2 regions of the Kitasatospora sp. NPDC059462 genome follow, and region 1 is predicted to be linked to the other one. Evidence: riboswitches for the same ligand, from Rfam matches in the RefSeq annotation. Region 1 holds a riboswitch; the other holds the start of a gene.
What was found. Region 1 has a riboswitch for glycine ahead of gcvT (glycine cleavage system aminomethyltransferase GcvT). Riboswitches for the same ligand answer to the same signal wherever they lie in the genome.

Region 1 (11,959 bases):
GCACAGCTCCAGCAGCTCCTGGACGGCCTTCTTGATCCCGCCCTCGGGCTCGGCCTTCTGCAGCTTGAACGGCGCGCCGACGATGGTGCCGACGGTGTGCCGGGGGTTCAGCGAGGAGTACGGGTCCTGGAAGATCATCTGGATGTCGCGGCGCAGCGGCCGCATCGCCCCGACGCCCAGGTGGGTGATGTCGGTGCCCTCGAACTCGACCTTCCCGCCGGTCGGTTCGTCCAGCCGGGTGACCAGCCGGCCCATCGTCGACTTGCCGCAGCCGGACTCCCCGACGACGCCCAGGGTCTCGCCGGCGTTGACCGTGAAGTCGATGCCGTCGACCGCCCGGACGGCGCCCGTCTGGCGCCGCAGCAGGCCGCTGTGAATGGGGAAGTGCCGGACCAGGCCGGTCACCTTGAGCAGCGGCTGCCGGTCCGGGGCGGGCGCCTGCGCGGGCACCTTCTTCATGGGGTCGGGACCCGCCGCCTGAGTGTCCGTCATCGGTTCTCTCCAGAATGGTGGTACGAGGCCGGGCTCACAGCCGGGGCGCGATCTCTTCGGCGAAGATGCGGTGCCGCTCGGCGAGCGCGAGGTGGCAGGCGGCGTGGTGTCCGGGCGCGACCTCGGTGAGGCCCGGGGTCTCCTCCGAGGAGCGCCCGCCGGTCAGCCCGGCGTAGGGGCAGCGCGGGTGGAAGGCGCAGCCGGACGGCACGTTGATCAGGCTGGGCGGGGTGCCCCTGACCGGGACGAGCCGGTCCTGCAGCTCCCGGTCGAGGCGCGGCATCGAGCCCAGCAGGCCCCAGGTGTAGGGGTGTTCGGGCGCGTCGAAGAGCGTCTCGGCCGGGCCCCGCTCGACGCACTTGCCGCCGTACATGACGAGGATGTCGTCGGCGAGCTCGGCGACCACCCCGAGGTCGTGGGTGATGATGATGACCGCCGAGCCGAACTCCTCCTGGAGGTCCCGGATGAGGTCCAGGATCTGCGCCTGGACGGTGACGTCCAGGGCGGTGGTGGGCTCGTCGGCGATCAGCAGCGAGGGGTCGTTGACCAGCGCCATGGCGATCATCGCGCGCTGGCGCATGCCGCCGGAGAACTGGTGCGGGTAGTCGTCGACCCGGCGGTCGGGCTGCGGGATGCCGACCCGGTCGAGCATCTCGACGGCGCGGGCCCGGGCCTGCTTCTTGCTCGCCTGCGGGTGGTGCACCCGGTAGGCCTCGACGATCTGCTGCCCCACCGTGTAGTAGGGGTGCATCGCGGTGAGCGGGTCCTGGAAGATCATCGCCATCTGCCGGCCACGCAGTTCGCGGACCCGCTCGGGTCCGGCCGCGATGAGGTCCTCGCCGTCGAGCCGGATCTCGCCGGTGATCCGGGCCCGCTTGGAGCGGTGCAGGCCCATGATGCCGAGCGAGGTGACGGACTTGCCGGAGCCGGACTCGCCGACGATGCCGAGGGTGCGGCCCTTGGCGAGGTCGAAGCTGACCCCGTCGACGGAACGGACCAGGCCGTCGTCGGTGTCGAAGTGGATCCGCAGGTCCCGCACCGAGAGGAAGGGCTCCTGGCCGCCCGGGGCGGCCGCGCGGGCCGGGGTCTTCTGGAGCTCGGTCACGACAGCCTCACCCGGGGGTCGACAGCGGCGTACAGGAGGTCAACCACGAGGTTGCAGAGGACGATGAAGAAGGCGGCGAGCAGCGTGACGCCGAGGATCTTCGGCAGGTCGTTGTCGGTGATCGCCTGGACGGCGAACTGGCCGACGCCCTGGAGCGAGAAGACCTGCTCGGTGATCAGCGCGCCGCCGAGCAGCAGCCCGAGGTCCATGCCGAAGATGGTGACGATCGGGGTGAGCGCGGCGCGCAGCCCGTGCCGGGTGACGACCTTGGACTCGGCCAGGCCCTTGGCCCGGGCGGTGCGGATGTAGTCCTCGCTCATCGTCTCCAGCATCCCGGCGCGGGTGAGCCGGGCGTAGAGCGCGGAGTAGAGGAAGGCCAGCGAGATCCACGGCAGGATCAGGTTGCGGGCCCACATCACCGGGTTGTCGGTGAAGTTGGTGTACTCCAGGTTGTCCAGGATCGGCCACTCGTAGCTGAACACCGTGAGCAGCAGCGCGCCGGTGAAGAAGACCGGCAGCGAGACGCCGGCGAGCGCGATGCCCATCGAGAGCCGGTCGAAGATCGAGCGCGGCTTGAGCGCGGAGACGACACCGGTGGCGACGCCGGAGACCAGCCAGATCACCGCGGCGCCGATGGCCAGCGAGAGGGTCACCGGGATCCGCTTGGACAGCTCGGGCCAGACCTCCAGGTGGTTCTTGAAGGAGTAGCCGAAGCAGGGCACGTGGCAGGTGGCCGGTTCCGGGCCGAACTTGTACTCGGCACCGGTGACCAGTGCCTTGAGGAAGTTCCAGTACTGCGTGTACAGCGGCTGGTCGAGGCCGAGGTTCTGTTTGACCGCCTGGACCGCCTCGGGGGAAGGATTCTTCCCGATGTACTGGGTGGCCAGCTGGTCGACCGTCTCGCCGGCGAGGCGCGGGAGCAGGAAGAAGATCGCGAAGGTGACCGCGCTGACGACCAGCAGCAGCACCACGGCCGCGAGGATCCTGCGGATGATGTAGGCAAACACAGTTGGTCGGCTCCGGCCGCCCGCCGCCGTCCGGGGTCCTCCGGACGGCGGCGGGCGCCGCTGCCTTCACCTGCCTTCAGGGATGCGGAGCCAGGCTCTTACTTGGTGCCGATGTTCAGGTAGTCGTACTCACCCGAGAAGGCCGGCGTGGACGCGAGGTTGGTGGCGTTGTCCGGGCGGTACAGGAAGACCTTGAAGTAGGTCAGCGGGACGTAGACCGCCTGGTCCATGACCTTCTTGTCGATGTCGCCGTAGATCTTCTCGCGGGCCGCCCGGTCCGGGTTGGTCGCGGCGTCGTCGAGCAGCTTGTTGACCGCGGGGTCGTTCAGCGAGGCCAGGTTGCTGTTGCCCGAGGCCTTGATCGCGCGGCCGTCGACGATCTGCTGCAGGAAGCCGTAGCCGGTCGGCCAGTCGGCGCCCCACTGCATCATCATCAGGCCGATGTTGTGCTCCTTGGCGAACGCCGGGGCGCCCGCGCTGTCGGCCAGGTACTTGCCCTGCGGGTACTGCTGGATCTCGGCGTTGATGCCGACCTTCTTCAGCGCGGCCTGGATCGAGGTCGCGGCGGCGACCTCGGTGGCGCGCTCGGTGCGGGCGGAGAGCACGGTGCTGAAGCCGCCGTCCTTGCCGCAGGCCTTCAGGGCCTCCTTGGCCTTGGCCTCGTCGCCCTTGTTGTCCTTGGTCTCCCAGGCGTTGAAGTCCTGGTGGCCCGGGATGTCCGGCGGGAGCACGGTGTTGGCGACCTGGCCGCGGATCGGGCCGCCGAGCGAGGTCTGCACCGAGACCTTGTCGACCGCGTACTGCACGGCCTTGCGGCACTCGATGTTGTCGAACGGCGCGACGTCGGTGTTGATCGCCATGTAGACCAGGCGGCCGCCGTAGGCGTTGTCGGTGTTCGCCTTGAGCTTCGGGTTCTGCAGGATCTGCGCCTGGGTCTGCGGGTCGACACCGCCGCCCACCAGGTCGACCTGGGCGTTGCCGGCCAGCAGGTCCTTGTCGATGGTGGACTGGTCGATGTTCATCTTGAGCACGATCTTGTCCGGCAGCTGCTTGCGGATCGGGTCGGTGCTCGGGTCCCAGTTGGTGTTCGGGACCAGGACGGCCTGCTTGCCGTCCTCGTAGGACTCGAACTTGAAGGAGCCGGACGAGACGATCTTCTTCACGTAGTCGGCGCCGGTGTCCTTGGCCTGCGGCACCGGGGCCGTCTGCGGGGCGCTGACCAGGTAGTCGAAGTCCGCGAAGGCGTGCTTCAGGTGGAAGACGATCGTGGTGTCGTCCGGCGTCTCGATCGACTTCAGGTCGCCGGTCTTGTCCTTGTACGGGCCCGCGTACGGCGTGCCCTCGTTGTCGACCAGCAGTTCCTTGAAGTACGTCGGGCCGTTGGAGTTCACGTCCGGCGCGAAGTTGGAGCGCTCGACGGCGTACTTGACGTCCTTCGAGGTGATCGGGGTGCCGTCGTCGTACTTCAGGCCCTTGCGCAGCTTGTACGTCCAGGTGAGGCCGTCCGCGCTGACCTGGCCGAGCGACTCGGCGAGGTCCGGGACGAGCTTGTTGCCCGCCTCGCCGGCGCCCGGCTGGAAGGTGGTGAGCGGACGCCCGTACAGGCGCGAGAAGTTGTAGATGTAGGCGTAGTACGTGTTGCCCGGGTCGAGCGAGTCCGGGGTGCCCTTCATCTCGAAGGTGACCGTCCCGCCCTTCTTGTCCGAGGCGTTGACGATGTTCTTGGTGGCCGCGTTGGCCCCGGAGCCGCCCGCGGCCTCGGTGCCGGTGGCGGTGGACTTGGCGTCGCCGCTCTTCGAGCTCGACGAGCAGCCGGTGACGACCAGGACCGCGGCAGCGGCCATGGCGGTCAGCGCGACGGTACGGGACCTACGCATGGGTGAGATCAACCCCTTGGGGAAGTGGTGGCTGTACGAGGGATCCTGACGCTCGGTCAGTTGTTCTTGGGATCGAGGGCGTCACGCAGCCCGTCGCCGAGCAGGTTGAAGGCGAGCACGGTGATGAAGATCGCCAGACCGGGGACCACCATGTACTGGGGATCCACCTGGTAGTACCGGATCGCGTCCTGGAGCATCCCGCCCCAGGAGGCCTGCGGGGGCTGGATGCCGACGCCGAGGAAGCTCAGACCGGCCTCGAAGAGGATGTTGGTCGGGATCAGCAGGGTCGCGTAGACCAGGATCGGGCCGACCAGGTTGGGCAGCAGCTCCCTGAACAGGATGAACGGGCCCCGGGCACCCAGGCTGCGGGCTGCGTGCACGAACTCCCGCTCGCGCAGCGAGAGGGTCTGGGCGCGCACGATGCGGCCGATGTAGGGCCAGTTGAAGAAGCCGATCACGAAGATCAGCACCAGGATGTGCAGCGGCAGGCCGTGCAGGCCGAACGCGCCGCCCTGCAGCGACGTGGAGATCGCGATGGCGAAGAGCAGCAGCGGGAAGGCGAGGAAGACGTCCATCACCCGGCTGATCACGGCGTCCACCCAGCCGCCGTAGTAGCCGGCCATGATGCCGAGCACGGTGCCGATGGTGTTGGACAGCACGGTCGCGCCGAAGGCGACCAGCAGGGAGACCCAGGAGCCCTCGATCACACGGGTCAGCAGGTCACGGCCCTGCAGCGGGTCGACGCCGAGCGGGTGGTCCCAGCTCATGCCGCCCCAGTCGCCCAGCGGGAGACCGCCGAGGTCGGCGTCCAGGAGGTCCTGGTGGAGGGCGTCGGGATCCAGGCCGAAGATCGACTCGATCGGCTTGGCGAGCACGGCGAGCAGGATCAGCAGGATCACCACGATGCCGCCGGCGACGGCGGCCTTGTCCCGCTTGAAGCGGGTCCAGGCGATCTGGCCGAGCGAGCGGCCCTCGATCTTCTTGGCCGGGCTCGCGGCGGCGTCTGCCTCCGGTGCGTTGCCGGCGGTCTTGATGGGTGCGGTCATGGTCAGTTCGGTCCCCTCGCCGACGGTGGCCGGCCCACGGGTGCCGGACGCCGGGATCGGCGGCTCGGCTGGTGCGGACGTGCTTTGGGTGCGGACGTGCGGAAGTGCAGGTACGGGGGTGTTCCCAGCGGTACGGCGTGCTCAGTACTGCTGCCACGCGGGATGGGCGTCACGTGGATCATGCGGTCCGCCAGCGCGTTCGCCTTTGTGAGGCGCCAACCACGCGCGGTGGGCTGTTGCAGAACTCTCTGCCATCCGAACTGGCTTGCGCCAGCCCTGCCAACCGACAGATGCCCAACTGTGATCTGTCCGCATGCACCTCCACGATCTTCGGCATATCCCTCTTCACACAGCTGTAACAGCCATGTCAAGATGTCTGCCACCCCCTTCGGCGAGATCGTCCGGAAAAACGCCGAAACCGGCCTGACGTGACGTCAAGCCGGTTCCTGTGGAGGGTTCCGGGCGCGTTCCGCCGGTCAGCGACCGGGGTATCCGGGCCACGGCTGCTGCGGCGGCGGCTGCTGCCCGGGCCAGCCCTGCGCCGGCGGATGGGTGCCGTAGCCGAAGCCCTGACCCTGCGCCGGGCCCTGCTGCGCGGTGTACGGCGGCGGGGGCACCGGCGGGTACGGGCCCGTCTGCGCCCGGCCGTGCCCGCCCGCCTCGCGGTCGTAGAACGGGCGCGCGTTGGCCCGCATCCACAGCGCCACCGGGTCGTACTCGTCCGCCATCGCCACCGTCGAGACCGCGAGGCCCTCCGGAGCGACCGCGATCGCCCGCTGCATCAGCGCCCGCACGGCCTCCACCGTGGGCGGTGAACTCTCGTACAGGTCCAGGCCGATGGCGAGGTACGGTTCGCCCACCGACGGCCGCACCCAGGCCCGGCGCAGCGCCTTCACCGCGCGCACCTCGACCGCCTGGCGCTCCAGCAGCGCGAAGAACTGCTGGGCCGGCACCTGCGGCTCGCTCAGCTTCAGCGGCCCGGCCGGCAGCCGGTCCAGGCCCGCCGCGACCCGCCGCAGGTCCGCCCACGGCACGCCGACCCCGCCGCCCGGGGCGTGCGGGTTCAGCCACAGGCCCCAGCGGGTGCGGTAGAGCGAGGCCGCGACCTCCTTGCCGGAGATCACCTCGTGGGCCCGCGCCCAGCCGGAGGCCGCCAGCTGCTCGGGCGAGGTGACGGCCGGCGCGTAGCCGTGGCCGCTGATCTCCATGTTCCCGTACTGGGCGTCCGCGCTGCCCGGCGTGCCGTGCCAGAGCAGCATCCAGACCCGGCCCTCGGCGAGCGCGTGCAGCATCGTCTCGTAGGCCTCGTAGCGCTCCGGCGCCACCTCGCGCAGCGCGCGCTCCAGCGCGCCCGGATCCGGGCGTCCGGTGGGCGCCTGGCCCCAGGGCCCCGGTGCACCGCCAGCTACCGATCCCGCACTCATGCGCCCACCTCGCTGCGCTTCTTCGTTCCTCGTCCGTCACCGGCGGCCCGGCGGCCGTCAGCACGCACCCTATGGGGCGGCCGCCGACCGCCGCCACGCCGACGTGCCAGGGTTCGTACCGCCGCCCCGCCCGCACCCCGGCCGGCGGGTGCCGGACGGACGGACGGGGGCCGGATCAGCCCCGCACGTAGAACGGCGCGACCCGGTTCACCAACCAGTCGACCACCGGATCGTCCGCGAGGTCGAGCAGTACGAGGTGGACGCCTCCGGGCAGCGGCGCGGTTCCCAGCGCTCGCCCCAATGCCTCGTTCACCGCGCCCGGGTCGGCCGGGGCCAGCGGGTCCAGCTGGACGCCCACGAACATCACGGTCGGCTCGCCCTCGACGCTCGCCAGCGCCCGCCGCGCGGTCAGCACTCCCGGCAGCGCCGCGAGTTCCCCGCGGCAGGCGGTCAGGAACGCCTCCGGGTCCTCGCCCGGCACCGGCTCGCGCAGCGCCACCCGGCCGCCGCCGGGAGCCTCCGGCGCGTCCGGGCCGGCGTCCCAGCGGTCCTCGCGCGGTCCGCGGCGCAGCTCGGCCACGCCCTCCGGCGGCACCGGGATGCCCACCGCCGCCCCGGGGTTGACCGCGATGCCCACGCCCAGCGGCAGGCCGCGGGCGAACTCCCACACCGGCGCGACCGCGAACGGCATCCCGGGCGCCTGCTGGAGGAACACCTCCTGCGAGGAGAACACCGGGACATAGGGGTCGCCGGCCAGTTCGATCGTCGGCAGGTCCAGCGACCGCCCCTGCGGGTCGCCGCCCGACGGCAGCGGGATCCACACCTGGCCGCGCGCCAGCACCTCGATCACCCGGGGGGTCGCACCCGGGTCGCCGAGCGCGGCGGTGAGCACCTGCTCCAGCTCGTTGGCCGGCCACGTGCCGCCCGGCGGCGCCGCCTCCGCCCCGCCCCACCCCTGCTGCTCCACCGGGTACTCCATCCGCCGCCGTACCGTCCTCTGCTCACCGATGCCCGCAGCCTAGCGTTCCGGCGCCCCGCACCGGGCGGTCAGGCCCGCGGTGACGGAGGCCCCCCTCCCCTCATTCCCGCGGACGTGCCATGATGTGCGCGTCTGCGGTGGCATCCACCCAGGCCCCGCCAACTCCATACCGGCCGCTCGAACCCGCGCGGGAGAGTCCGGAGTGCCCCGTCCAGGCGGCACAGCCGGCGCCGAAGGAGCAAGTCCTCCCCGGAATCTCTCAGGCACCCCTACCGCACGGGTTAGGCACATCTGGAAAGCGGCGCACGGCCCTGCCGTACGCCCACCCACGGTGCAAGCCGCCATGCTGGTCCCCTACAGGGCAGTGGACGGTGAAGCTCTCAGGTTCGACGACAGATGGGGAGACCCAGCCGCCGCATGCCCGCGCGCAGGGTCCGCCGCCCCCGAGACAGGGCCGGTCCCGGCGTGCGCACCCCTGAGTGCCCCGACCGAGGAGTTCCTGGCCATGTCGTCCCTCCGCCTCACCGCGCTCGACGCGCTCCACCGCGCCCTCGGCGCCACCATGACCGACTTCGCCGGCTGGGACATGCCGCTGCGCTACGGCAGCGAGCGCGAGGAGCACCTCGCCGTCCGCACCAGGGCGGGCCTGTTCGACCTCTCCCACATGGGCGAGATCACCGTCACCGGCCCGCAGGCCGGCGAGATGCTGGACCACGCGCTGGTCGGCTTCGTCTCCGCGCTCGGCGAGCTGCGCGCCCGCTACACCATGATCTGCGCCGAGGACGGCGGCATCCTGGACGACCTCATCGTCTACCGCCTGCGCGAGGACGCCTTCCTGGTCGTCGCCAACGCCTCCAACGCCCAGCTGGTGCTGGACGAGCTGATCGCCCGCGCCAAGGGCTACAACGCCGTCGTCTCCGACGACCGCGACGCCTACGCGCTGATCGCCGTCCAGGGCCCGGAGTCCACCGCGATCCTGGCCGACACCACCGAGGCCGACCTGCCGGGCCTGAAGTACTACGCGATCCTCCCGGCCCAGGTGGCCGGCCGCGACGTGCTGCTCGCCCGCACCGGCTACACCGGCGAGGACGGCTTCGAGATCTTCTGCAACCCGGGCGACGCCGAGCAGATCTGGCAGGCGCTGACCGAGGCCGGCGCCGGCCGCGGCCTCGTCCCCTGCGGCCTGTCCTGCCGCGACACGCTGCGCCTGGAGGCCGGCATGCCACTGTACGGCCACGAGCTGTCCACCGACCTGACCCCGTTCGACGCGGGCCTGGGCCGGGTCGTGCGCTTCGACAAGACCACCAACGAGGGCGCCTTCGTCGGCCGCAAGGCCCTGGAGCGGGCCGCCGCCGAGGCCGAGGCCAACCCGCCGCGGGTGCTGGTCGGCCTGGTCTCCGAGGGCAAGCGCGTGCCGCGCGCCGAGTACACCGTGGTCTCCGCCGACGGCGAGCCGATCGGCCGGATCACCTCCGGCGCGCCCTCCCCCACGCTGGAGAAGCCGATCGCGATGGCCTACGTGGACGCGGCCCACGCCGCCCCCGGCTCCACCGTCGCGGTGGACGTGCGCGGCAAGCACGAGCCGGTCCGGGTCGTGGCGCTGCCGTTCTACAAGCGCGCCCGCTGACCCTTCCCCACCTGTTTCCCCCGCGAGGAACGTCCGCGCGCCGGGCCGCTTCGTCGTACCCGCTTCCCATCCTGGAGAATGACGCCATGAGCACCAACCCCCAGCACCTGCAGTACACCGAGGAGCACGAGTGGCTGACCGCCGCCGACGCCGACGGTGTGTCCACGATCGGCATCACCCAGCACGCCGCCGACGCCCTCGGTGACATCGTCTACGTGGAGCTCCCCGAGGTGGGCGCCACCGTGACCGCCGGGGAGACCTGTGGCGAGCTGGAGTCGACCAAGTCGGTCAGCGACCTGTTCTCCCCGGTGACCGGTGAGGTCACCGAGGTCAACGAGGACGTCAAGAACGACAACAGCCTGGTCAACGGCGAGCCGTTCGAGGGTGGCTGGCTGTTCAAGGTCCGCGTCGAGTCGACCGGCCCGCTGCTGAGCGCCGCCGTTACCCCCGCCCACACCACCCCCGCGGCCTGCCCCCCCGCGGGGCCGGCCCCCCCCCCGCGCCCGCCCCGCGCCTCCTCCCCCCTCCTCCCGGGAAGACCCCACCATGACGGTTCTGAACCAGTCCCTGCACGCCCTCGACCCGGAGATCGCCGCCGCGGTCGACGCCGAGCTGCACCGCCAGCAGACCACCCTGGAGATGATCGCCTCCGAGAACTTCGCCCCGGTGGCGGTCATGGAGGCCCAGGGCTCGGTGCTGACCAACAAGTACGCCGAGGGCTACCCCGGCCGCCGCTACTACGGCGGCTGCGAGCACGTCGACGTGGTCGAGCAGATCGCGATCGACCGGATCAAGGCCCTGTTCGGCGCCGAGCACGCCAACGTCCAGCCGCACTCCGGCGCGCAGGCCAACGCCGCCGCGATGTTCGCGCTGATCAAGCCGGGCGACACCATCCTGGGCCTGAACCTGGCCCACGGCGGTCACCTGACCCACGGCATGAAGATCAACTTCTCCGGCAAGCTCTACAACGTGGTGCCGTACCACGTGGACGACAAGAGCGGCCAGGTCGACATGGCCGAGGTCGAGCGCCTCGCCAAGGAGCACCGGCCGCAGCTGATCATCGCCGGCTGGTCCGCCTACCCGCGCCAGCTCGACTTCGCCGAGTTCCGCCGGATCGCCGACGAGGTCGGCGCGCTGCTGATGGTCGACATGGCGCACTTCGCCGGCCTGGTCGCGGCGGGCCTGCACCCCAACCCGGTGCCGTTCGCGGACGTGGTCACCACCACCACCCACAAGACCCTGGGCGGCCCGCGCGGCGGCGTCATCCTCTCCAAGGCCGAGCACGCCAAGAAGATCAACTCCGCGGTCTTCCCCGGCCAGCAGGGCGGCCCGCTGGAGCACGTCATCGCCGGCAAGGCGGTCGCCTTCAAGGTCGCCGCCTCGGAGGAGTTCAAGGAGCGCCAGCAGCGCACCCTGGAGGGGGCCCGGATCCTCGCCGAGCGCCTGCTGCAGGCCGACGTCACCGAGGCCGGCGTCTCCGTGCTGTCCGGCGGCACCGACGTCCACCTCGTCCTGGTCGACCTGCGCAACAGCCGGCTCGACGGCCAGCAGGCCGAGGACCGTCTGCACGAGGTCGGCATCACGGTCAACCGCAACGCCATCCCGAACGACCCGCGCCCGCCGATGGTCACCTCCGGCCTGCGGATCGGCACCCCGGCGCTCGCCACCCGCGGCTTCCTGGCCGAGGACTTCCGCGAGGTCGCCGACATCATCGCCGAGGCCCTGAAGCCCGCCTTCGACGAGGGCACCGCCGAGGCGCTCAAGGCCCGGGTCACCGCCCTGGCCGAGAAGTACCCGCTCTACCCGAACCTGTAGGTCCTGTCGTTCGGCGGCCGGTGACCGGGCTCACGCCGTCCGGACACCGGGGATTCCGGGGCACCGCGCACACTGGAGAGTGCGCGCGGTGCCCCGTCCCGTGTCAGCCCGCCGACCGCGCCCGACCCTCCCCCTCCCGCCACCGCCGTCCTCCCTCCCTGCCGGCACCACCCACGAGACCAGACAAGGACGTCCCTCCGTGGCCATCAGCGTCTTCGACCTCTTCTCCATCGGCATCGGTCCGTCGAGTTCCCACACCGTCGGCCCGATGCGGGCCGCCCGGATGTTCGCCCGCCGCCTGAAGTCGGAGGGCCTGCTGACCGAGGTGACGGCCGTCCGCGCCGAGCTGTACGGCTCGCTGGGCGCCACCGGCCACGGCCACGGCACCCCCAAGGCGGTGCTGCTGGGCCTGGAGAACGCCTCCCCCCGCACCGTCGACGTCGACCAGGCCGACCGCGACGTCGAGCGGATCACCGCCGAGAAGCGGATCAACCTGCTCGGCGTCCACGCCATCGACTTCGACCCGGACAGCCAGCTGGTGCTGCACCGGCGCCGCTCGCTGCCCTACCACGCCAACGGCATGACCC
Region 2 (11,959 bases), on a different contig from region 1:
AGGTCCAGCCCCAGGTGTTGCCCTGGCTGACCGCGACCAGCAGGGCGGAGAGCCAGCCGGCGAGGGTGAGCGCGCCGAGCGGGTCGGCGCCGCCGTCCTTGTCGGTGACCGGGTCGGTGGGCACCCGCAGGGCGACCAGGGCGACCGCGATCAGACCGAAGACCAGGCCCATCCAGAAGATGGACTTGTAGCTCCAGTGCTCCAGCAGCAGGCCGGTGGCGACCAGGCCGAGGCCGCTGCCGACGCCCATCGAGGCGCTGATGGCGGCGACGCCGCCGGTCACCTTCTGCTTGGGGAGTTCGTCACGGACGATGCTGATGGCGAGCGGCAGCACGCCGCCGCCGGCGCCCTGCAGCACGCGGGCGACGACCAGCCAGGTGAAGGAGTGCGTGGAGACCGCGAGTGCGGAGCCCGCGACCAGGCCGGCGAGCGAGATCAGCAGCATCGGCTTGCGGCCGCGCAGATCGCCGAAGCGGCCCAGCAGGGGGGTGAGCACGGCGGCGGACAGCAGGTTGGCGGTCATCAGCCAGGTGATGCTGGAGCCGGAGACGTCCAGTTCCTTGGCGAGCGAGGGCAGGATCGGGACGACCGCGGTCTGCACCACGCTGAACGACAGCATCGCCAGGATGAGGGCCGGCAGGACCCGGGCGCTGCTCTGCTTCTTCTCGGCCGCGGTGGTGGGCTGTGGTGCCTCACTCACGGTTGCTTCCTCCCGTACATAGTGAATGAACTGAAGTAACCATGCCGAGAGATACTTCAGCATGTCAAATATTCATTGGTTAAGCCTTGGTAAAAAGGAAGGACCCCGGCCGGGGCGGCCGGGGTCCGGTGCCGGAGGTGTCAGACCAGCGGCCGGGCCGGCTCCGGGCGGGCCGGGGCCTGGGCGGCGGGCGGTGCGGCGGGCGGCGGTGACGAGGGGGCGGCCGGGGCGGCGGTGACGTCGTCGTGGACCTCGACCTGCTCGCGCCGCAGCTCCTCGCGGACCACCTCCTCGGTGGTGTACCGCTCGACCACCAGGCGGACCCTTTCGAGCGGCGCCAGGTACTTGCGGACCACCGGGCGTTCCTCGCGCAGGGTGACCTCCTCCACCGCCTCGGCGATCTCCTTCTCGTCGAGCGCGGCCCGTTCGGCCTCGCCGACCGGGATCCGCTCGACCCGGACCCGCTCGCGGACCACCGGGACCCGGCGCTCCACCTGCTCGCTGGTGACGTACTTGCGTAGCTTGGCGGTGCCGATCACGTGCCACTCGGTGGTGATGTCCAGGCGCTCCTCGCGGCAGGTGATCTCCAGCCGGCCGGTGGGGGAGGGGGCGGCCGGACCGGTCTCCGGGCGCGCGGACCGCGGCTGGGGCTGGGACGGGGGCTGGGCCTGTGCCTGCGGCTGGGGCTGCGGTTCGACGGCCGGCTGCGCATGGCCGGGCGGGGTGGCGGCCGGCTGCGCGGCTGCGGGCTGCGCGGTGGGCGGCGCGACGGGCGGCGGGACGGGCGGGGCGGCCGGTGCCGCGGCGGAGGGTGCGGGCGCCGGGGCGGCGGGGGCCGCGGGGGTGACGGGTGCGGGAGTGGCGAGGGGGCGCGCGGGAACCTCCGGGGCGGGGCCGGACGGCTTGTCGAGGTCGGCCGCCCGGTGGAAGGTGAGCGCCTTGGCCGGGCGCGAGGCGTTGGTGCCGGGGGTCGCGCCCGTCCCGTTGGTGGCGCCCGCCCCGTTGGTCGCGGGCGTTCCGTGGGCGGCGGGAGCGGTCGCCGCGGCGGCACCGGTGCCGGCGGTGGTGGTGCCGAAGTCGAGGTCGTCCGGTTCCGCCGCCGGGCCCCCGCCCGCCCGCGGCCGGTCCTGCGCCGGGGTGTCCAGTCCGTAGTAGCGGTAGAGCTGGAGCTCCTGGGCGGGCGACAGGTGCTGGCCCACGCCGAAGTCCGGTGACTCCTTCACCAGGGACTTGTCGTACGGCACCCGCAGCTCGTCGCCGGAGAACTCGCTGGTGGTGAGGGGGACGAAGGCGTCCCGGCCGAAGATGCCGGTCCGGACGGCGGCCCATTCGGGACGGCCGGTGGCGTCGTCCAGGTACACCTCGTCGATGGTGCCGATCTTGTCCCCGTTGCGGTCGACCGCCTTGTGGCCGATGAGGTCCCGGGGGTCGATGTCGGTCTGCACTCTTTTCCTCCAGTGCGGTGAGGTCGCGGAAACGCCCGCAGGACAGCGGCACTTCACACCAAATGCCATGAATCGGGCGGGCGCGACCGGGGTGCGGCCGGACGGGCCCGGGGCTGCGCCGACCGGGTCACCGCGGGGTGTCAGCCGCGAAGTCGCGGTCGGGCCTGACGCACCCGTGATCGGGGTGCCTCCCGCTGGTACCCTGGGCGCGACCGCCGAGCCCGCTCGGGAGAGTCCCCGACAGCGGAAACCGCTGGTCGGGGCGCCGAAGGAGCAACTCCTCCCCGGAATCTCTCAGGCATCCGTACCGTGCGGGATAGGTCACTCTGGAAAGCAGGGCAGGATCGCGGGCGAGGGAGCCGGCGGACCCCACCCTCACCGACGGTGCAAGCCGGCGGGGCGTCCCACGGCGCTCCGCGCGGGCGAAGCTCTCAGGTCCCGATGACAGAGGGGGAGGCCTGTCGGGTTCGTCCGACCGGGCCCCCGCTGTTGTCCGCAGCGGTGAGGCGCCGGCGTGCGCACCCCCGCCGGTCCGTGACCAGGAGGCCTCGACCACCATGAACGCCCAGCCGAACTCGGGACGCCCCACCACCCCCGCGACCCTCACCGAGCTCGAACAGGCCAGCCCCTTCGAGAACCGCCACATCGGCCCCGACGCCGCCGCGCAGGAGAAGATGCTGGCCCAGGTCGGCTACGGCTCGCTGGACGAGCTGGCCACCGCCGCCGTCCCCGAGGCGATCCGCTCGATCACCGCGCTCGACCTGCCCGCCGGGCGCAGCGAGGCCGAGGTCCTCGCCGAGCTGCGTGAGCTGGCCGGCCGCAACACCGTCCTCACCTCGATGATCGGCCTGGGTTACTACGGCACCTTCACCCCGCCGGTGATCCTGCGCAACGTCATGGAGAACCCGGCCTGGTACACCGCCTACACCCCGTACCAGCCGGAGATCTCGCAGGGCCGCCTGGAGGCGCTGCTCAACTTCCAGACCCTGGTCGCCGACCTGACCGGCCTGCCCACCTCCGGCTCCTCCCTGCTGGACGAGGGCACCGCCGCCGCCGAGGCGATGGCGCTGGCCCGCCGCGTCACCAAGGTCAAGGGCGGTGTCTTCCTGGTCGACGCCGAGACCCTGCCGCAGACCGTCGCGGTGATCAACACCCGCGCCGTGCCGACCGGTGTCGAGGTCGTCGTCGCCGACCTGTCCGAGGGCATCCCGGCCGAGATCGCCGAGCGCGGCGTGTTCGGCCTGCTGCTCCAGTACCCCGGTGCCACCGGTGTGGTCCGCGACCTCGCCCCGGTGATCGAGCAGGCCCACGGCCTGGGCGCGATCGTCGCCGTCGCCGCCGACCTGCTGGCCCTCACCCTGCTGAAGTCCCCGGGCGAGCTCGGCGCCGACATCGCCTGCGGCACCTCGCAGCGCTTCGGCGTGCCGATGGGCTTCGGCGGCCCGCACGCCGGCTACCTCGCGGTGCGCGCCGAGTACGCCCGCTCGCTGCCCGGCCGCCTGGTCGGCGTCTCCGTCGACGCCGACGGCAACCGCGCCTACCGCCTGGCCCTGCAGACCCGCGAGCAGCACATCCGCCGCGAGAAGGCCACCAGCAACATCTGCACCGCCCAGGTGCTGCTCGCCGTGATGGCCTCGATGTACGCGGTCTACCACGGCCCGGACGGCCTGGCCGACATCGCCCGCCGCACCCACCGCTACGCCGCCGCCCTCGCCGCGGGCCTGCGGGCCGGTGGCGTGGAGCTGCTGCACGGCGAGTTCTTCGACACCGTCACCGCGGTCGTCCCCGGCCGCGCCGCGGAGATCGCCGCCGCCGCCCGCGCCCAGGGCATCAACGTCTTCCAGGACGGCGCGGACCGGATCTCGGTCTCCACCGACGAGACCACCACCCGCGAGCACCTGGCGGGCGTGTGGGCCGCGTTCGGCGTCGAGGGCGTCGAGGTGGCGGAGGACGCCGAGGCGCTGCCCGCCGCGCTGCTGCGCGAGGGCGAGTACCTGACCCACCCGGTCTTCCACAGCCACCGCTCGGAGACCGCCATGCTGCGCTACCTGCGCCGCCTGTCGGACCGGGACTACGCGCTGGACCGCGGCATGATCCCGCTGGGCTCCTGCACCATGAAGCTCAACGCGACCACCGAGATGGAGTCGGTGACCTGGCCGGAGTTCGGCCAGCTGCACCCCTTCGCGCCGGTCGACCAGGCCGAGGGCTTCCTCACCCTGATCCGCGGGCTGGAGCGCCAGCTGGTCGAGGTGACCGGCTACGACGCCGTCTCCATTCAGCCGAACGCCGGTTCCCAGGGCGAGCTGGCCGGTCTGCTGGCCGTGCGCGCCTACCACCACGCCAACGGCGACACCCAGCGCGACGTCTGCCTGATCCCGTCCTCCGCGCACGGCACCAACGCCGCCTCCGCGGTGATGGCCGGCATGCGCGTGGTCGTGGTCAAGACCCTGGTCGACGGCGACGTCGACGTCGAGGACCTCAAGGCCAAGATCGAGCAGCACCGCGACAGCCTCGCCGTGCTGATGGTCACCTACCCGTCCACCCACGGCGTGTACGAGACCCAGATCACCGAGATCTGCGGCCTGGTGCACGAGGCCGGCGGCCAGGTGTACGTCGACGGCGCCAACCTGAACGCGCTGGTCGGCCTCGCCAAGCCGGGCAAGTTCGGCGCGGACGTCTCGCACCTGAACCTGCACAAGACCTTCTGCATCCCGCACGGCGGCGGCGGCCCGGGCGTCGGCCCGGTGGCGGTGCGCGCGCACCTCGCGCCGTACCTGCCGAACCACCCGCTCCAGGAGGAGGCCGGCCCGGCCACCGGCGTCGGCCCGATCTCGGCCGCCCCGTGGGGTTCGGCGGGCATCCTGCCGATCTCCTGGTCGTACGTCCGGCTGATGGGCGGCGAGGGCCTCAAGCGCGCCACCCAGGTCGCGGTGCTGAACGCCAACTACATCGCCAAGCGGCTGGCCCCGCACTTCCCGGTGCTCTACACCGGCCCGGGCGGCCTGGTGGCGCATGAGTGCATCATCGACCTGCGCCCGCTCACCAAGGAGACCGGCGTGACGGTGGACGACATCGCCAAGCGCCTGATCGACTACGGCTTCCACGCGCCGACGATGTCCTTCCCGGTGGCCGGCACGCTGATGATCGAGCCGACCGAGTCCGAGGACCTGCACGAGATCGACCGGTTCTGCGACGCGATGATCGAGATCCGGGCCGAGATCGACAAGGTCGGTTCGGGCGCCTGGGCGGCCGACGACAACCCGCTGCGCAACGCCCCGCACACCGCCGCCACGCTGGCCGGCGACTGGGCGCACGGCTACACGCGGCAGGAGGCGGTCTTCCCGGCCGGCGTGAACCCGGCGGACAAGTACTGGCCCCCGGTCAGCCGGATCGACGGCGCGTACGGCGACCGCAACCTCGTCTGCTCCTGCCCGCCGCTGGACGAGTACGGCGTCTGACCGGCGCACGGCGCGTGGCGCACGGCCTCGCGGCACGCGACAGGGCCCCGGCGGATCACTCCGCCGGGGCCCTGCCCGTTGCGCGCGTTCCCCCGTGGACGCCCGGCGGCTCAGACCGCGCTCGCGGCCGGGCGGCGCGGGGCGATCACCCGGCCGTCGGGCAGCAGCTCACCGGTGTCCTCGAACAGCAGGACGCCGTTGCAGAGCAGGCTCCAGCCCTGCTCCGGGTGGCAGGCCACCGGCACGGCGGCCTCGCGGTCCTCGGACTCGGCCGACGGGCATTCAGGACGGTGCTGGCACATACACGTACCCTCGCTTCGCTCTGCGATCCTCCCCGTGGTGCGGTGGCGCCGGTGGCCGGCGGCCGCCGCCGCGGTGGTCGGATTCTGTCCGGCGCCGGGCCGGGTGTGGACCAGCGCTCAAGTGGGTAGGACAGGAGGTCCTTCCACGCTGGTTCCCAGTGTCGGCATCTGCGGACGCGCGCGCAGCGATTTCGTGACATGCGCCACAACCCCCGGGCAGAGATCACCCGTTCAGGTGGTCGGGCGCCGCGGGCCGTGCCGGACGGGCCATCCGGCGCACGGCCCGGTCGGGCCATGCCGGATGGCCCGACCGGGTGGCGGGCCGGACGGCGGCCGGGACCTCAGAGCGCCCCGGAGGGGAGCCGGGCGCCGTCCGTCGTGCCCAGCAGCAGTGGCCGGGGGGCGGCCTGGGTCCGGGCGACGGGCGTGCGGGCCAGCAGCGGCAGCACCTCGGCGGCCGGGTGGGCGCGGTGCGCGGTGACGCCCATCGGGGCCGGCGCCAGCGGGATCAGCAGGTCCGCGCCGCCGTCCGGGCTGTGCAGCCACAGCGCCGTCGCGTACTGGCCGGGAAAGGTCAGCAGCCGGGGCTGGCAGCGGGACCGCGATGACTGGGTGAGCTGCCAGGCCTCGCGCAGCGCCCGGAGCGTGGAGTCGAGGTACGGCCCGGCGGTGAAGTGGGAGAAGGTGTGGCCCTCCGCCCCCTGCACCACCTCGGCGGCGGCTGCCACCTCGGTGCCGTCCTTGATGAGGAACCGCCACCCCGTGCGGCGGGCGGCGGCGAGTTCGGCCCGCGGCCCCTCCAGGACGTGGACGGCGAGCGGGTGCGCGGGGAGGAGCGGCCCGGTCGGGTGACGCAGCGCGGCGGCGGCGGGTTGGCGCAGCGCGGTCTCCGAGTCGAGCGCGGCGAGGACCGCGCGCAGGGCACTGGGCGGGGGCTGGGGGGTCTGCAGAGTCATGGCAAGGTCGCCTCTCCGTGCGAGATCGGCGTGCGAGTGCGGCATACCGGCATGGCTGGTGCGTCGACGGTGACGGGACCTGGGCCTTGTCCGGTTGGGCAGGATCGCGGTGCCGGCGCGGCCGTCGTCGCCGGGGTCTCGCGGGCGATGGCGGGCCGGGCCGTGGCGCAGTGCGAATTCTACTCGAACAGGTGCACAGGGTGACCTGTTTATCACAGGCGGTGGCCCCGGGCAAGTCGGTAGTTGCGCTGAAACGGCATCAGTTTCCTTGCAATGCAAGCCAATCGAAGCGTTCGGGTATCGATCTTCGGGGTGGGCATGATGCTTGCACGGTCGGGGGCCGGCCGGCTCAGGAGGAGGAGACCATGGGCGAGAAGGTCGTGGCGACCCGGGCGGACCTTTCGGACCGGCAGATGTACCGGCGAAAGCTCCAGTCCTGCCTCGACGCGCTCGGCCGGATGCTGCGGGAGGAGCGGTTCGACCGCCCCAAGGGCGTCATCGGCGTGGAGATCGAGCTCAACCTGGCCGACGAACAGGGCCTGCCGCTGCTGAACAACGCCCAGGTGCTCACCGCGATCGGCTCCGCCGACTTCCAGACCGAGCTGGGGCGCTTCAACATCGAGGTCAACATCGCGCCGCACCGGCTCTTCGGGCACGTCTTCGAGGAACTGCGCGAGGAGATCGACACCGGGCTGCGCTACGCCGACCGGCGGGCCGCCGAGGCCGGCGCGCGGATCGTCATGGTGGGCATCCTGCCGACCCTGGAGCTCGACCACACCGGGCTCGACGCGATGTCCCACAACCAGCGGTACAGCCTGCTCAGCGACCAGATCCTGGCCGCCCGGGGCGAGGACATCACGCTGGACATCGAGGGCGTCGAGCACCTCCAGCTGGAGTCGATCACCATGGTCGCCGAGGCCGCCGCGACCTCGCTGCAACTGCACCTCCAGGTGACGCCGCAGCGCTTCTCCTCGGTGTGGAACGCGGCCCAGGCGATCTGCGGGCCGCAGCTCGCGCTCGGCGCCAACTCGCCGTTCCTGTTCGGGCGGGAGCTGTGGCGCGAGACCCGGCCGGTGCTCTTCCAGCAGGCCTGCGACACCCGTTCGGCGGAGCTCAAGGCGCAGGGCGTGCGCCCGATCACCTGGTTCGGCGAACGCTGGGTGGACTCGGCGTACGACCTGTTCGAGGAGAACCTGCGGTACTTCCCCGCGCTGCTGCCGATCTGCGACGACGAGGACCCGGCCAAGGTGCTGGCCTCCGGCGGCGTGCCCCGGCTGGCCGAGATGCGGCTGCACAACGGCACCATCTACCGCTGGAACCGGCCGGTGTACGACGTCAGCGGCGGGGTGCCGCACCTGCGGGTGGAGAACCGGGCGCTGCCGGCCGGGCCGACGGTGGCCGACACGCTCGCCAACGCGGCGTTCTACTACGGCGTGGTGCGGGTGCTGGCCGAGCAGTCCCGGCCGATCTGGACCAGGCTGCCGTTCGAGCGGGCCGACGAGAACTTCCAGCAGGCCGCCCGGTACGGCGTGGACGCGGTGTTCCAGTGGCCGAAGCAGGGCCGGGCCGGTCGCGCCGGCGGGCTGACCACCGTGCCCGCCGTCGACCTGGTGCTCAACGAACTGCTGCCGATGGCCTACCAGGGCCTGGACGCCTGGGGCGTGGAGCCGGCCGACCGGGACCGCTACCTCGGCATCATCGAGCAGCGCTGCCTGCGCCGGGTCAACGGCGCGTCCTGGCAGAGCGCGACCTTCCACCGGCTGCGCGAGCAGTACGGGATGGAGCGGCCGGCCGCGCTGGCGGCGATGACCCGGCGGTACATGGAGCACATGCGCGGCGGCGAGCCGGTGCACACCTGGCCGGTGGGGTAGGCCCCCGGACCCCCGGGCCCCGGACCCCCGGACCCCGTCCCCGGACCCCCGGCCCGCCGGGCGCGCTGTGGAAGGATGATCGCTCCGGTCCGCCGACGGCCGCCCGCCGGCGCCCGGAGCGCCGCCCGTCCGCCGCCGCCCGTGCTGGAGCACCCCCGTGACGACCGTTCCGACCGTACCGGAGACCGCGAAGCCGACCCGCCGCCTGCTCGGGGTGGAGCTGCTGACCGTCCTCGGCCTCTCGCTCGGGGCGAGCGGCATCAGCGCGCTGATCAGCTTCACCGGCTCGCTCACCGAGACGCTGAAACTGGGCCAGCAGGTCGCCACCCTGAACGGCTCGCGCGCCCCCGGCCGGCCCTGGCTGGACCTGGTCTGGCAGCTCTACTACATCGGCCGCGGGCTGATGCCGGTCGTGCTGGTCGGCTACCTGCTGGTGCGCGAGGGCACCACGCTGCGGGTGCTGGGCTTCGACCTCGGGCGCAAGCTGGGCGACCTCGGCCGGGGCGCGGCCGTCGCGGCGGCGATCGGCGGCTCGGGGCTGGCGCTCTACCTGGCCTCGCAGGCGGCCGGCTACAACCTGACGGTCGCGCCGTCCGGGCTGCCGGAGGTCTGGTGGCGGATCCCGGTGCTGCTGCTGTCGGCCTGGCAGAACGCGATCCTGGAGGAGGTCGTCGTCCTCGGCTACCTGCTGCGCCGGCTCGGGCAGCTGGGCTGGTCGTGGCTGGCGGCGCTGGCGGCGAGCTCGCTGCTGCGCGGCTCGTACCACCTGTACCAGGGCGTCGGCGGGCTGGTCGGCAACATCGTGATGGGCGTGGTGTTCTGCCTGCTGTACCGGCGGTGGGGGCGGGTGATGCCGCTGGTGGTGGCGCATGCGCTGATCGACACGGTGGCGTTCGTCGGGTACGCGCTGCTCGCCGGGCACGTCAGCTGGCTGCCCACCGGCTGAGCGGGAGCACCGCCCCGGGGCGCGGCGGGCGGGCCAGCAGCCGGTCCACGTGGTGGCGTTCGAGGCCCTGGCCGGGGTCGACGGCCAGCAGCAGGCGGTCGCGGCGCCAGAGCGAGTTGCGGACCAGCCGGGGCGGGATCACGTCGTCGACCCAGGCGAACGGGCGGCCGGCGGCGTACCGCAGCAGCGGCGCCCACTTGCGGGCGGAGAGCAGTTCCATCAGCGGCAAGATGTGGGTGTTGGCGTGTTCCTCCCACGTCGTCGCCCAGACCAGTTCGTAGCGGCCGGCCAGTTCGCGCAGCCAGGTGCCGTGCCGGGCGGAGAGCAGCACGGTGTAGCCGAACAGGGTGTGGGCGTCGAAGTCGGCCTCGGGTGCGGGGCAGACCGGGTTGAGCACACCGTCGACGTCCAGGAACAGCAGTGGCTTGGGCATCGGGGGTCTCCCAGGTCTCATCCGTCGTCACCTGGACGGACGTGCCGCGCCCTCCGGTGGTTGCCCGCCGGAGGGCGCACACGGGGGCGCACGGGGTGCGCCGGGCGGTTCAGCCGGTGGTGGCGGGGACCGGGAGCGCGTCGGCGGCCGGGGCGGCCGGGCGCCGGGAGAGGCGACGGACCTCCGGTTCCAGCAGCACGGCGGCGCTCAGCACCAGCGAGATCACCGCGCAGGCCCAGAGCGCGCCGGACAGGCCCAGCCGGCCGGCGACCGGGCCGGCCAGCGCGGTGCCGAGCGGTGCCAGCGACAGCGAGCCGAGTTCGTCGTAGGCGATGATCCGGGAGAACGCCTCGGGGGGAATCTCCTGCTGCAGCGCGATCATCCAGTTGACGCCGAAGACGGTGACGCCGACGCCGGAGAGGAACATCGCCGCGCAGAGCACCGGCAGCGGGGCGGACGCCGCCAGGGCGAGCGCGGGCACGCCGAACAGGAAGACGCCCCAGTTGCCGGCCAGCAGGATCCGCCGCGGCTGCCAGCGGGTCATCAGCACGCCGGTGGCGACCAGACCGACGCCGTAGGCCGCCATCGCCAGGCCCCAGTCCCGGGCACCGCCGAGCCGTTCCTTGGCGAAGGCCGGGCCGTACACCGCCTCGACCGCGCCGACGCAGGCGACCAGCACCGAGAACTGGAGGACGACCACCCAGAGCCAGCGGCGGGAGGAGAACTCCTGCCAGCCCTCGCGCAGGTCGCGGAGCAGCCCGCCGCCCCCGGCCGGGGCCGCCGGGGCCTGCGGCTCCAGCAGGAAGCGCAGCGCGGCGGCGGCCAGGAAGCAGACCGCGTCCAGGGCGAGCACCCAGCCGGCGCCGACCCCGGCGGTCAGCGCGCCGCCGAGCGCGGCGCCGCCGATCTGCGAGCCGTTGAAGCCCATCCGGTACACCGAGAAGGCGCGGGCGGCGTGCTCGGGGGCGACGCTCTCCATGATCATGCCGCCGGCGGCGGGGGTGTAGAACGCGTAGCCCGCCCCGGCGCCGGCCGACAGCAGCATCAGCTGCCACAGGGCCGGGTCGCCGGCCAGCACCAGGGCGGCGAGGGCGCCCTGGGCGACGGCGCTGAACACATTGGCGGCGACCATGACGTGGTGGCGCGGCAGCCGGTCGGCGAGCGCGCCGCCGACCACCAGCAGCAGGACGGTGGGCAGCAGCCGGGCGGCGGTGACGTAGCCGACGTCGGTGGTGGAGCCGCCGCCGTCCAGGATGGCGAAGGCGGTCGCGATGGGCGCGCCGGCGTTGCCGAGGCCGCTGACCACGGTGGCGGTGGTCTGGATCCGGAAGTTGCGGCTCGCCCAGGCGAGGCGGCCGGCGGGGGAGGGTGGCGGTTGGCTCTGCACCCCGTGACTATGCCGGGGCGGATGGTCCGTGTCCATCCGATTACAGGGGGCGCCGGACGGGCGCCGACGGGGTGCTCCCGGCGGTCAGCCGAGGTGGCCCCGGAGGAAGGTCAGGGTGCGCCGCCAGGCGATCTCGGCCTGCAGCGGGTCGTAGGTACCGAGCAGGTTCTCCTCGTTCATGAAGGCGTGCCCGGCCGGGTAGAAGTGGATCTCCGGGCGGACGTCGGTGGCCTCGCCGATCCGGATCGCGGCCTCGTCGACGGCGGCCATCGGGATCGCGCGGTCGTGCTCACCGTAGTGGCCGAGCACATGGGCGGTCAGGCCCCGGTACTCGAAGTCCGGGTCGGGCGGCAGCCCGTAGAACGGGACCACCGCGGCCACCCGGTCGCCCTCGGCGGTGGCCAGCAGCAGGGCGAAGCCGCCGCCCATGCAGAAGCCGACCACCCCGACCGCGTCGCCGA

Region 2: linked by a shared signal. The riboswitch ahead of gcvP (aminomethyl-transferring glycine dehydrogenase) and the one ahead of gcvT (glycine cleavage system aminomethyltransferase GcvT) in region 1 are both predicted to bind glycine.

What each region holds. Positions count from the first base shown of each region.
Region 1 covers NZ_JBHYUU010000001.1:42,602-54,560, forward strand. The annotation lists gene ACFXAM_RS00160 (ABC transporter ATP-binding protein) at 1-492, opposite strand, end outside; gene ACFXAM_RS00165 (ABC transporter ATP-binding protein) at 527-1,597, opposite strand; gene ACFXAM_RS00170 (ABC transporter permease) at 1,594-2,604, opposite strand; gene ACFXAM_RS00175 (ABC transporter substrate-binding protein) at 2,703-4,481, opposite strand; gene ACFXAM_RS00180 (ABC transporter permease) at 4,538-5,527, opposite strand; gene ACFXAM_RS00185 (enhanced serine sensitivity protein SseB C-terminal domain-containing protein) at 6,004-6,951, opposite strand; gene ACFXAM_RS00190 (enhanced serine sensitivity protein SseB) at 7,127-7,930, opposite strand; glycine riboswitch at 8,109-8,215, shown strand; gene gcvT (glycine cleavage system aminomethyltransferase GcvT) at 8,436-9,557, shown strand; partial or broken gene gcvH (glycine cleavage system protein GcvH) at 9,644-9,997, shown strand; gene glyA (serine hydroxymethyltransferase) at 10,104-11,372, shown strand; gene ACFXAM_RS00210 (L-serine ammonia-lyase) at 11,572-11,959, shown strand, end outside.
Region 2 covers NZ_JBHYUU010000012.1:975-12,933, forward strand. The annotation lists gene ACFXAM_RS05595 (MFS transporter) at 1-700, opposite strand, end outside; gene ACFXAM_RS05600 (DUF2382 domain-containing protein) at 841-1,290, opposite strand; partial or broken gene ACFXAM_RS05605 (PRC-barrel domain-containing protein) at 1,771-2,145, opposite strand; glycine riboswitch at 2,362-2,465, shown strand; gene gcvP (aminomethyl-transferring glycine dehydrogenase) at 2,703-5,603, shown strand; gene ACFXAM_RS05615 (DUF5999 family protein) at 5,714-5,905, opposite strand; gene ACFXAM_RS05620 (hypothetical protein) at 6,247-6,861, opposite strand; gene ACFXAM_RS05625 (glutamate--cysteine ligase) at 7,227-8,732, shown strand; gene ACFXAM_RS05630 (CPBP family intramembrane glutamic endopeptidase) at 8,890-9,678, shown strand; gene ACFXAM_RS05635 (HAD domain-containing protein) at 9,656-10,111, opposite strand; gene ACFXAM_RS05640 (MFS transporter) at 10,221-11,498, opposite strand; gene ACFXAM_RS05645 (dienelactone hydrolase family protein) at 11,583-11,959, opposite strand, start outside.